Regions from separate parts of the Clostridium paraputrificum AGR2156 genome, predicted to be linked through region 2. Evidence: a T-box and tRNA genes for the amino acid it is inferred to sense, from the RefSeq annotation. Region 2 holds a T-box; the other holds one or more tRNA genes.

Region 1 (6,565 bases), 110 kb from region 2:
AATATAAAATTTGATAAAAATAATAGGAGTGCAAATCAATGTTTAGCCATAATGAATAAAGATGGTGAAATAAAGAAGTTTGAGAATAACCCTATAATTGAAGGTGTTCCTAATGGATATACAGGACATGTAAGAGACCCTAAGGTTTTTAAATTAAAAGAAAATTATTACATGATACTTGGTGCGCAAAGAGTAAATGAAACTGGAACATTTATTATGTATAAATCTATTGACGGAATCAAATGGGAATTAATTGGTGAACTGGAATTAGAGAATTTCCCCAAAGAATTTGGTTACATGTGGGAATGTCCTGATTATGTGAAAATAGATGATAAAGATGTTTTAATATTTTCCCCACAAGGTATAGATAAGGAAGGAAACAAATATAACAATATATTTAATGTAATATATGCAATAGGAAAACTAGATATAGATAATTTAAAATTTAAGGTAGATTCATATGAAGAACTAGATAAAGGCTTTGATTTTTATGCACCACAAAGTTTTAAAGGAAAGGATGGACAAGCATTACTGTTTGCTTGGGCTGGAATGGGAGAATTTAAATATCCAACAGATAAAAAGTTATGGGCACATTGTCTAACCTTTCCTAGAGAATTATCCATTAGTAATGATAAATTAATACAAAAGCCAGTTAAGGAGATACTAAAATTAAGTAAATTAGAAGTAAGTGAAAATGGAATTGTTAATAAAAAAGAAATAATAGCAAATGACAATAATACTTATTATTTGAAAGTGAATTTAACTTTAAATGAATCAAATAATTTTGGGATAAATTTATGTTCTTCTAATGAAGAAAGATTAGAGTTAAACTTTAATAGAGAAAATAATAGTGTTTCCTTAAATAGAAATAAAATGAAGCATAGATTTATTGAAGAATATGGATTAACTAGAGAAGCAGAATTAAATATAGATAAAAATATAGATATTGAAGTTATAGTTGATAATAGTATAGTTGAAATATTTATAAATGGTGGCAAAATAACTATGAGTACAAGAGTGTTTCCATTAGAAAAGTCTACAGGAATAGAGATATATGCAGATAATGAAATAAGATACAATTATACTAAGCATGTATTGAATTCAGGAATTTTAGATTAAAGGAGAAGTACAATGAAAAAAGTATATTGTATTGGAGAACTACTAATAGATTTTGTATCTAACAATGGAGAGGAATATAGCAAGAAACCAGGGGGAGCTCCAGCAAATGTTGCAGTAGCAATTAGCAAGTTAGGAGGAAAAGCGTACTTTTTAGGGCAAGTAGGTAAAGATAGCTTTGGCAAATATTTGGAAGATGTTCTAATAGATAATAATGTAGATACAAAGTATCTAAAAAAAGAAGGAAGGACAACCTTAGCTATGGTCTCCCTAGATAAATCTGGAGAAAGAAACTTTGATTTTTACAGAGGTGGAGATGGAGATTATGAAGTTGATATAAATAATTTATCAATAGATAGTGATACTATAGTTCATTTTGGATCAGCAACAGCATTTTTACCAGGAAATCTTAGAAATACTTATTATAAAGTTTTAGAAGAAGCTAAGAATAAAAAGGCAACAATAACATTTGATCCTAACTATAGAGAAGTTTTAATAACAGATGATATAATGAAACAATATAAAGATGATTGTTGGAATTTTATGAGGAAAGCTGAATTTATAAAAATAAGTGATGAAGAGGCTAAGCTTTTAACTGAAACTGATAATATAGAATTAGCCGTTAAGTCTTTGATAAATAGTAAATTAAATGCAATAGCAATTACTTTAGGAAAAGAAGGGACTATGATAATTAAAGACGGAAAGGCAATTGTCATCGGCTCTATCAAAATAAAGCAAAAGGATTCAACTGGAGCAGGGGATGCGTTTGTAGGAGCTGTATTATCACAATTATCAAAAATAGATAATAAAAATGATGTATCATTTGATAACTGGAAGAAAATAATTGAGTTTGCTAATAAGGTTGGAGCAATAACTTGCACAAACTATGGAGCAATAACGTCTATCCCTACAATGGAAGAAGTAGAGTCATATATAGAGAGTGAATAAAAAGGAGCTGTACACTAATTATTTAGTGTAACAGCCCCATCTTTACTATCTTTCTTTGTTTGCTATCTCTTCAAGAATTCTAGCTTCAAAGTCTGCATATGCTATGCTTCCTTCATCACCATTCTTTCTACTTCTAACAGCAACAGCATTGTTTTCAGCTTCTTTTTCACCAACAACTAAGATATAAGGAACTCTTTCTAATCTAGCTTCTCTTATCTTATATCCTATCTTTTCAGCTCTGTAGTCAGCTTCAATTCTAATTCCCTTATTTCTAAGAGATTTAACAATAGATTCAGCATAATCATTATATTTATCTGATATTGGTAAAATCTTGGCTTGAACTGGTGCCATCCAAGTTGGGAATGCTCCAGCATACTTTTCGATTAAAGTAGCAATTGTTCTTTCATAGCATCCAATTGATGATCTATGAATGATGTAAGGAGTTTTCTTATTACCATCTTTATCGATGTAAGTCATATTAAATCTATCTGCTAATGCAAAGTCAATTTGAACAGTTATAATTGTATCCTCTTTTCCGTGAACATTTTTACATTGAATATCAAGCTTTGGACCATAGAATGCAGCTTCACCAGCAGCTTCAACATATGGAATTCCAATATGATCTAAGATATTTTTCATTATAACTTGAGTTTCTTCCCAAGCTTTAGCGTTGTCTATATATTTAATCTTATCTGTTGGATCCCATTTAGAGAATCTGTAAGTTATATCTTCAGAGATTCCTAAAGTATCCATAACATAATTAATTAAATCAACAACTCCTTTAAATTCTTCTTCAAGTTGTTCAGGAGTAACAATTATGTGACCTTCAGATAAAGTGAATTGTCTAACTCTAGTTAATCCATGCATCTCTCCTGATGATTCATTTCTGAATAGAGTTGAAGTTTCAGCATATCTTATTGGAAGGTCTCTATAGCTGTGTTGTTCTGCGTTATATATAGTGAATTGGAATGGACAAGTCATTGGCCTTAAAGCCATAACTTCATCATCTTTTTCTTCATCACCTAAAACAAACATACCATCTTTATAGTGAGACCAGTGACCAGACACTTTATATAAGTCACTTTTAGCCATATATGGAGTCTTAGTTAAAACATATCCTCTTCTTTCTTCTTCATCTTCAATCCATCTTTGAAGAGTTTGGAAAAGTTTAGCTCCTTTTGGCATGAATAGTGGAAGCCCTTGACCCACATTTTCATGAGTTGTAAATATTCCAAGTTCTCTTCCTAATTTGTTGTGATCTCTCTTTTTAGCTTCTTCTAAAGCTTCTAGATGAGCATCTAAGTCAGCTTTCTTTAAGAATGCAGTACCATATATTCTAGAAAGCATCTTATTCTTCTCATCACCCTTCCAGTATGCACCGGCAGTTCTAAGAAGCTTGATTGCTTTTACATTTTTAATTGACATTAAGTGTGGACCAGCGCATAAATCTGTGAAATCCCCCATTTTGTAGAATGAAATAACTTCATCTTCTGGTAGGTCATTTATTAATTCAACTTTGTAAGGTTCATCTGCCATTAGCTTTAAAGCCTCATCTCTTGGAAGTTCAAATCTTTCTATAGCTGGATTTTCCTTAATTATTTTTTTCATTTCTTCTTCTAATTTTTCAACATCTTCAGCTGAGAAAGCGATATCTCTATCGAAATCATAGTAGAATCCATTTTCAATTGATGGACCAATAGCAAGTTTTGCTTCTGGGAATAATCTTTTTACAGCATAAGCTAAAACGTGAGATATACTGTGTCTTACAGCATCCTTACCTTCTTGAGAATCAAATGTGCATATAGCAAGCTCCACATCTTCATTAACAATATGACGAAGGTCTACAACTTTTCCATTAATAATACCGCAACATGCGTTTCTAGCTAATCCTTCGCTAATAGATTTAGCTATATCAAGTACTGATAGTCCGGCTTCAAATTCTTTCACTGAACCGTCTTTTAAAGTAACTTTAATCATTTTTATATCTCCTTCCAAATTCTTTTCAAAAATAAAAAAACTCCGTTCTCTAAAAATATAGAGACGAAGAAATATCCGTGGTTCCACTCTAATTACCTATAGAAATATATTATAGGTCACTTAAGTTTATCGTAACGTGATAAATACGGACTTTATTAGAGTCACTCAGAGGTGGTCTTCAGTTATGATCATTTAAAGATACTTCCAGCTAATGTATCCTCTCTCTGAAAATGAAGTTAATAACTTACTCTTCTCTTCAACGTTTTAAAAATTATATTTTATTAATTAATTATAATTATTTAATTTTTAAATGTCAACATTTATAAAGTTTCAATATTATAGTATATAGGTATTGATTTCTATAGCATACAAATTGTATAATATTGGTATAAGATGCAGATGTGGCGGAATTGGCAGACGCACTAGACTTAGGATCTAGCGCCTTAGGCGTGGGGGTTCGACTCCCTTCATCTGCACCATTTATGCGGAAATGGCTCAACGGTAGAGCGCCACCTTGCCAAGGTGGACGTTGCGGGTTCGAATCCCGTTTTCCGCTCCAAACCTACACTTATAAAAAGCTCTAGCAAAAATGCTGGAGCTTTTTATATTCAATAAATTTCTTCAAGTAGTTTTTGAATTTTTATATTTTCAATCATTTCTTCGGTGTATAAAGTCCCACCCATGAGATATAATATAATATCTTCTTTCTTATAACCTTCTTTATACAGACGCAAATCTTTAGTTATACGTTTTGCAACATTTAAAGAAAAATTTAAAGTGTTACTTAACTCTTTTATTGTATAGAAATTTTTGTTAAGAAGCTTAAGTAATTCTTTTTGTAGTTCTAATTTATATTTTAAATCTATTTCAATAGAGTGATGGGGTCCATTTTTACCACGATGGTGTTCATTACAAAGGTATTTATAGTTAATTTCTATATCTAAACCGCCTTCACTTCTATGAACTATATGGTGTATATCAGCTGGCTTATTACATATTTCACAAAAGAACAATAACATACCTCCTTATTCAATATGTACTCATTATATAATAAATTAAAAACAACTTCAATTTTGTAAAAAATTTCAATTAAAATTATTAAATAACAGTATGAATAGTAATTCAAATACATATTTTATAATAACGTGTAAACACGTAGTATGGTATTGATAAAGGGGTATATCTTACTATATAATATATTATATAAAGGAAAGAAAGGTGATAAGGGTGAGACAAAACTATAACTCCTTTAAGTATTGGGAATCATTAATTCATGAAAATAAAACAATAAGAGGTCATATGTTTATGGATAATCCACCAAAGGAAAAGTCACTTTATATTCATACCTTGATATTTTCAAAAAATAATGGTATTGATAATATCTATGCATATTTTCCTGATGCGAAAGTGCTACTTGGATATATTCAATATTCTTTCTTGCAAGAAGCTTTTTATAAATGGATATATGGTAAAGATAGGATAATAATTAATATCCCATCACTTCCCGTTGATAAAATTATAAGAGATGGATTATCGAAGGGGAAAATATCAAAGAGTGAAGCACAATTAATGTTGAGTCACTATACAAGAGTATCAAAAATGTGGGATCTACCAAAAGATAGAGTTATACCTGAATTGATTAAGTTCAGTAGAGAGTTTAATAAAACTTGGTATGGTGATAATAAAGAATTTTTATATTTAAAGATATTTAGAAATCCAGAGGAGCTTGGTAATTTTATTGTAGATTCTACTATGTTAACTAATGATGAAAATACATTTATAAGTAAGACTGGTGTAACAGTAAGTGAATGGAAGAAAATATGTAGTGAAGCAATAAAAAATAAATTGAGCGCAGAGAAGTTTAAAGAAATATTGCAAAAGAATTTGTCAGAAGTTATATAAAAAAATAATATTATAGCATCTTGACCATAAAAAAGTTGGATGCTATAATATTTTATGTAAATAAGCGCTATTAGCTCAGTTGGTAGAGCACCTGACTCTTAATCAGGGTGTCCCGGGTTCGAATCCCTGATGGCGCACCAAATGAAAGGAATCTAGTTATAGATTCCTTTTTTTCTTGTATAATAAAAGAGACTTAATTTGAGAGGAGAAATATATGAAAACAAAAGGAAAAGTTTCTGCATTATTACCGTTAGCAGTTTTTTTAATAGTTTACGCAGGAACATCAATTATAGCAAAAGACTTTTATGCAGTGTCAGTGATAGTACCATTTTTAATATCTGCCATAGTTGCTTTATCAATGAATAAAAAAAGAAAATTTGAAGATAAGATTCAAGATTTTTGTAAGGGAGCAGGAAATCCCAATGTTATATTAATGATTTTTATATTCGTATTAGCAGGAGCGTTTGCACAAGTAGCTAAGGCTATGGGAGCTGTTGATTCAACAGTAAATTTTGGACTTTCAATTTTACCTACAAGTATACTTGTACCAGGTGTATTTATAATAGCTTCATTTATAGCTTTATCAGTAGGAACATCAATGGGGACAATAGTTGCCTTAGTT
Region 2 (6,565 bases):
AGTAAGTAAGGTTTTAGCTGGATTTAAAGAAGTACTTAATCAAGGGATGGAATAGTTAATAGTAGAACAACCATTAGTTACGGCTATAATTAATGGTTGTTAGTACACAAAGATAAAAGAGTGTATCTAAATTTTTAGATACACTCTTTCTATTACTTAACAACTATATTAACTAATCTACCTTTTATAACAATTACCTTAACAACTGTTTTTCCTTCAGTATTTTGTTTAATAACGTCATCGTTTAAAGCAGCTGCTTTAATTCCTTCTTCATCAAGGTCAGAAGCAACATTTATTCTATTTTTTATCTTACCATTAATTTGTATAGCTATTTCTACTTCATCCTTAACTAAAGCCTTAGGATCAAAAGTCGGCCAAGCTTCATTAAATACTGATGTAGCGTTGCCAGCTAAGTTCCATTGTTCTTCAGAGAAGTGAGGAGCAAATGGTGCAAGTAATCTGATGAAGTCTAAGATAACTTCCTTTAAGAAATCAAGATTCTTAGTTTCTTCTTGCATGTATTTTGATAATGCATTTACGAATTCCATCATTCTTGCTATAGCTGTGTTAAATTGCATCTTATCTCCATCTTCAGAAACACCCTTTATTGCAGTATGTCTCCAGAAGTTTAGTTCTTTTTCAGCCTTATCTATAGTAGACTTACCATTTCCAGCTTTAATAGCTTCATTAGCAGAATCAAGAGTTCTTTCAATTCTATCTACGAATCTAGCAACAGACTTAATTCCGTCATCACTCCAAGCTCCGCCTTCTGTGTAAGCAAAACCAAACATTAGGTACATTCTAAATACATCAGAACCATGTTGCTTGATATAATCATCAGGAGAAATTGTGTTTCCCTTAGATTTACTCATCTTTAGACCATCAGGTCCTAGGATTAATCCTTGGTGAGTAAGAGATGTAAATGGTTCATCAAATGTTAAGTATCCCATATCTCTTAATGCCTTAGTTATGAATCTAGCATAAAGAAGGTGCATACAAGCATGTTCAGGACCACCAACATATTTATCAACTGGTAGCATTTTATTAATTATTTCGGGATCAAATGCTTTTTCTGAATTTTTGCTATCAGGATATCTTAAGTAGTACCAAGATGAACATACGAAAGTATCTAAAGTGTCACATTCTCTTGTAGCTTCTCCACCACATTGTGGACAAGTACACTTCTTAAATTCTTCACTCTTAGCAAGTGGTGATTTTCCATCTGGAGCAAATTCAACATCATAAGGTAACTTAACTGGAAGTTGATCTTCTGGGACTGGAACAGTTCCACATTTATCACAGTAGATCATAGGAATTGGAGCTCCCCAGTATCTTTGTCTTGAAACTAACCAATCTCTTAATCTAAAGTTAACCTTCATTGAACCTAAGTTTTGAGAAGCTAGTTTTTCAACTATCTTTTCCTTAGCTTCAGCTGTTTCTAATCCATCAAATTCACCTGAGTTAACTAAAACACCATGTTCGCAGTATGGAAGTTCAGTTTCTTCACCTTTTTTAGCTGCAATAACTCTTTCAATTGGTAGATTAAACTTTGTAGCAAAAGCAAAGTCTCTTTCATCATGAGCTGGAACAGCCATAACTGCACCTGTACCATAAGTTGCAAGTACATAGTCAGAAATCCATATTGGAACTTCTCTACCATTGATTGGGTTAATAGCGTAAGAACCAGTGAATACCCCAGTTTTTTCTTTAGTGATTGATTGTCTTTCAATTTCACTTTGCTTAGCAGCAAGTTCTTTATATTCTTCAACAGCAGCCTTATTCTCATCAGCAGTAAGTTTATCTACTAGCTTATTTTCTGGAGCTAAAACAACATAAGTTACACCATTTAACGTATCAACTCTTGTAGTAAATACATCAAAGCTTAAATCAGAGTTTTTAACTTTGAAAGTAACTTCTGCACCAGTAGATCTACCAATCCAGTGCTTTTGCATAGCTACAGTTTTTTCAGGCCAATCTAAATCATCTAATTTATCTAATAATTCATCAGCATAATCAGTTATTTTTAAGAACCATTGAGTAAGTTCTTTCTTAGTAACTTCAGTATTACATCTTTCACAAGCACCATCAACAACTTGTTCGTTAGCTAAAACTGTATTACAAGATGGGCACCAGTTAACAGGTGCATTCTTTCTGTAAGCTAATCCTTTCTTATAAAGTTGAAGGAATAACCATTGAGTCCACTTATAATATTCTGGATCACAAGTCACTACTTCGCTTTCCCAGTTAAACATAGCTCCCATAGCCTTCAATTGTTCTTCCATAGTTTTTATATTCTTATAAGTTGAATCTTGAGGGTGAATACCGGTCTTTATTGCAAAGTTTTCAGCTGGTAAACCAAAGGCATCAAATCCCATTGGTTGGAATACATTATAACCTTGCATTCTCTTAAGTCTAGCCCAAGTATCAACTGGTCCATAGTTAAACCAGTGACCAGCATGTAACTGGCTACCTGAAGGATAAGAGAACATTTCTAAAGTATAAAGTTTCTTATCTAAATTTTCAGGATTAAACTTATATAATTCTTCTTTTTCCCATTTTTCTTGCCATTTTTTATCAACAGCAGTTCCGTAGTTTCCCATTAAAAAATCCTCCTTAAAATCTGTAATAAAAATAAAAACCCTTCATCTCTATATTAAGAGACGAAAGGTAAAATTTCCGTGGTACCACTCTTATTAGGATAAAAAATATCCTCACTCAATAACTATATCGGGCTTACCCGTACTTGTTTTTACAAGTATGCTCATAGACAAGTTCCCAAGTTTACAACACTATTTTCCACCAACCAACAGCTCTCTAAAGTTATAATTAAATGGTACTACTTCTAATCAACGCACTAAAATATTCAATAGTATAAATAATTATATATTTTATATGAGTTAAAGTCAACTATAGTCTATTTATAGTGTAGCCTCTCTTTTCTAATTCTTTTAAAACGCTATCTTCACCAATAAAGTGCTTGCATCCAACAGCTATAGTATGATTTTTTCCATCTTCCACTAGCTTATCAATATTTTCTGCCATTTTTATATTTCTTTGAGTAACTAAAGCATCATAGAATTCAGGAACTTCCTTCTTCATATTTGCAACATCTTCTTCTAGAAATTCTATATTCCCATCAACATATGCGTTAAAAGTATCTTTTAGATATTTAATAGTTTCTTCTTTTTTTGTAGAATCAGCAACTGTTGATATAGTGGCTTTTACATCATCCCAAGTATATAAGTTATTCAATAAATCAAGTTGGAAGTCAACACTTTCAAGTTCATGAAGTTCAATACCTTTTTCTTGAGATTTTTTTATTAGTAGTTCATCAAAAGAAGTAGTATAATTTTCTCCTTGATACATAGTGCTTTCAAGTATAGATACTATACCAGCAGGAGTTAATACAGATAAAGCACTAATGTTCATATTAGATGGTGCCAATATTTCATTAACTTTTTTTATTTCATCCTCAGTCAATTGATTTTTAGCTGTTTTATCAGAAGTGTTTAGCAATTTATCTTGAGAAGCATTAACTTTAGCCATATCAGTAATATCAGCTTCTACAGATAGAACATCTGTATTTTTTAGTATTTTAGTTACCTTTTTATTAAAGAAGTTATGAGTACTAGGAGCAGGATGCATAGTACCAATTAAATTAATTGTTATATCCCCTTTAGTAGCAGTCCATAAATATCCTTCAGCTACAGGTGTTTTATCTCCACATCCAATTAAACCGACAAGTGTAAAAACACCTAGTAATAAAGTAGTAAATGGTTTTATAAGCTTTTTAGTAATCTTCATGTTATATTCCCCCTATAATCAAATCGATAAGTTTATTATACCAAATATTTACATGGGGCACATGGTTTTATACATTCCCAAGTGTATTAAATAATGCAAATATTACAAACAGATATTATAAAAAGTATAAGCTTAGACAAAGTTTTTCTTGGAATAGTATTTAGAACATTTAATTCTGTAATTTTTTCACAAAATTTAAATCATCTATCATCTGAATTTCTTTTCCTTTATATTAAATAAATTAATCTTTTATATATGATATCCTTTAATATTTACATTGTATGAAAGTACTTTTGTATATTCAGTCGTAAAAAGTTAAGTGTGTTTCAAATTTTTATATTATATTAAGAAAAAGTTTATTCAAAACTTAAAAATGTAGTATATAATATATAAATAAAATCGTAGGGGGATAAAGATGAGTTGTTTAGGCAATATTATATGGATTATATTTGGAGGATTCTTTAATGCATTGGGATGGTTATTTGCAGGATTACTTTGGTGCTTAACTATAGTAGGAATACCAGTTGGATTGCAATGTTTTAAAATGGCAAGTTTACAATTTGCACCTTTTGGTAAAGAAGTAGTTACTGTAAGCGATAGTGCAGGAAATCTACTATTGAATATATTATGGTTATTATTTGGTGGTTTAGCGTTATGTATAGGTAATTTAGTAAGTGCAGTTTTATTATGTGTAACTATTGTAGGAATACCATTTGCTGCACAATGTTTTAAGCTGGCAAAGTTATCATTAATGCCTTTTGGAAAAGAAATTAGATAAAATAAAAAAATAGCTGTAGTGCATATATTGCACTACAGCTATTTTTATTAATTATTATTATCTTGTAATTTTTTATATACGTAAAATGGTATTCCTATAAGCATTAATATAAACACCCACATTGCAGAAACAGATCCTGATCCATAGATTATATATAGTGAATATGCAAATGCTAATAAGGAAAAGAAGGCATGCTTTATAAATCTACCAAAGCTTAATCTATTTCCTGATTTATATGTAAGGATAATTTCAGCACAAGCACTTAAAGCATAGGCTGGAATAAATGATAAAGTTGCAAGATTTATCATAAAGTCGAAAGCTGAAGTTAAACTTGAAACATAATTAGCAATTAAAAGTATGTTAGTACAAAGTGAGGATATAAATAAAGCTACTACAGGAGTTTTAAACTTTGAATGTAATTTACTGAAGAATTTAGGAAATAATCCATCAGTACCGGCAGCATAAGCCATTCTTGCTGTTGTCATTATCCAACCTGAACAAGCTCCAGCAGCTGAAATAACTACTCCAAGAGATATAAATGTTCCACCCCAAGTGCCTCCAGTTATATTATTTATTATAGATGATAAAGGTGCATTAGATGAAGCAAGATCTGCTTGTGATAATCCACCCATAGCTAAAATTGAAAGCAATAAGTATATAATAGAAGCAAAAATTGTTCCAATTACTGTACTTCTTCTAATATTAACTTCAGGATTTTTTATTTCACCACCTGAAACAACAGCACTTTCTAATCCAACAAATGACCATAAGGTAACAGCTATTGCAGGTGCAAGGGATCCTAATCCAGTAACCTCAGAAGAAGAATAAGTCTTAAGATATTCAGGGTTAAATCCAATTACAGCTATTATTAAGAATACAAGTATAACTAGTAATTTTAATGTAGTAGTAATTATTCCAATAATTCCAGCTTCTTTAACACCTTTATAATTTATATAGGTCATTATCCATAAGAATGCAGAAGAAACTAAAAAAGCAATTAATCCATTTGAAGATAGTATTGGAAAAAAAGGAGTTAAATATCTAATTATTGCTGTTATTATAGCAGCATTACCAATCCATGAACCAATCCAAAATGTCCAAGCTACTAAAAATGCAGTAAATTCCCCAAATGCTTTATGGGTGTATACTATAGGACCACCTGTTGCAGGGTACTTGGTTCCTAAGTTAGCAAAAGAAAGAGCTAGTAGAACAGAACCTATTCCTGTAATTATCCAAGCAAGAATTGTTGTTGTTGGGTTTGCCACTTGAGCAAGACTTTGGGGGGAAGTAAAAATACCTGATCCCATCATATTTCCGACAACAATAGCTGTAGCTGCAGTTAGTCCAAGTTCTCTTTTTAAATTATTATCTTCCATATTTTTCTCCTTAGTTTAATATGATTAATTTATTAACAATAAAATTATATCTTCATATATAAAAGATGTCTATTAAAATAATTATTTGCAAAAAATAAGAATCCTATTATATAATAGGATAAAAATAGAAAAAAATAATGAAAAAAAGTGTTTACAAACAATAATTATTATTATATAATAACAAATGTAGAGCAGAAGAGAATAAATATTAAGAAACAAAAGATGAATTTTAAAAGTTAATTAATGTTGTATATATAGAGGAGGAGAATGATATGAAAAAATTTGTTTGTACAGTATGTGGATATGTTCATGAAGGAGAAAGCGCACCAGAAAAGTGCCCATTATGCGGAGTAGGACCAGAAAAGTTCATGGAACAATCAGAAGATATGGCATGGGCTGATGAGCACAGAGTAGGAGTAGCTAAGGATATAGATCCAAGAGTTATAGAAGGATTACAAGCTAACTTTATGGGAGAATGTACAGAAGTAGGAATGTACTTAGCAATGTCAAGACAAGCTGATAGAGAAGGATTCCCAGAAGTTGCAGAAGCATATAAGAGAATAGCATTTGAAGAAGCAGAACACGCTGCAAAGTTCGCTGAGTTATT

What was found. A T-box is a leader RNA that pairs with one kind of tRNA and senses whether it is charged. The one in region 2 lies ahead of leuS (leucine--tRNA ligase), so its partner is inferred to be a tRNA-Leu.
Region 1: it has a tRNA-Leu gene. The T-box ahead of leuS (leucine--tRNA ligase) is inferred to sense a tRNA for this amino acid. The anticodon was not compared.

What each region holds. Positions count from the first base shown of each region.
Region 1 covers NZ_AUJC01000001.1:635,117-641,681, reverse strand. Annotated here, with positions in the region: gene G594_RS0103060 (glycoside hydrolase family 32 protein) at 1-1,119, shown strand, start outside; gene G594_RS0103055 (carbohydrate kinase family protein) at 1,132-2,064, shown strand; gene thrS (threonine--tRNA ligase) at 2,110-4,041, opposite strand; T-box leader at 4,098-4,310, opposite strand; tRNA gene G594_RS0103045 (tRNA-Leu) at 4,437-4,520, shown strand; tRNA gene G594_RS0103040 (tRNA-Gly) at 4,526-4,600, shown strand; gene G594_RS0103035 (HNH endonuclease signature motif containing protein) at 4,650-5,054, opposite strand; gene G594_RS0103030 (hypothetical protein) at 5,269-5,943, shown strand; tRNA gene G594_RS0103025 (tRNA-Lys) at 6,008-6,083, shown strand; gene G594_RS0103020 (Na+/H+ antiporter NhaC family protein) at 6,158-6,565, shown strand, end outside.
Region 2 covers NZ_AUJC01000001.1:522,218-528,782, reverse strand. Annotated here, with positions in the region: gene G594_RS0102565 (methyltransferase) at 1-55, shown strand, start outside; gene leuS (leucine--tRNA ligase) at 153-2,600, opposite strand; T-box leader at 2,654-2,859, opposite strand; gene G594_RS0102555 (TraB/GumN family protein) at 2,908-3,804, opposite strand; gene G594_RS0102550 (YccF domain-containing protein) at 4,220-4,582, shown strand; gene G594_RS0102545 (amino acid permease) at 4,630-5,958, opposite strand; gene G594_RS0102540 (NADH peroxidase) at 6,231-6,565, shown strand, end outside.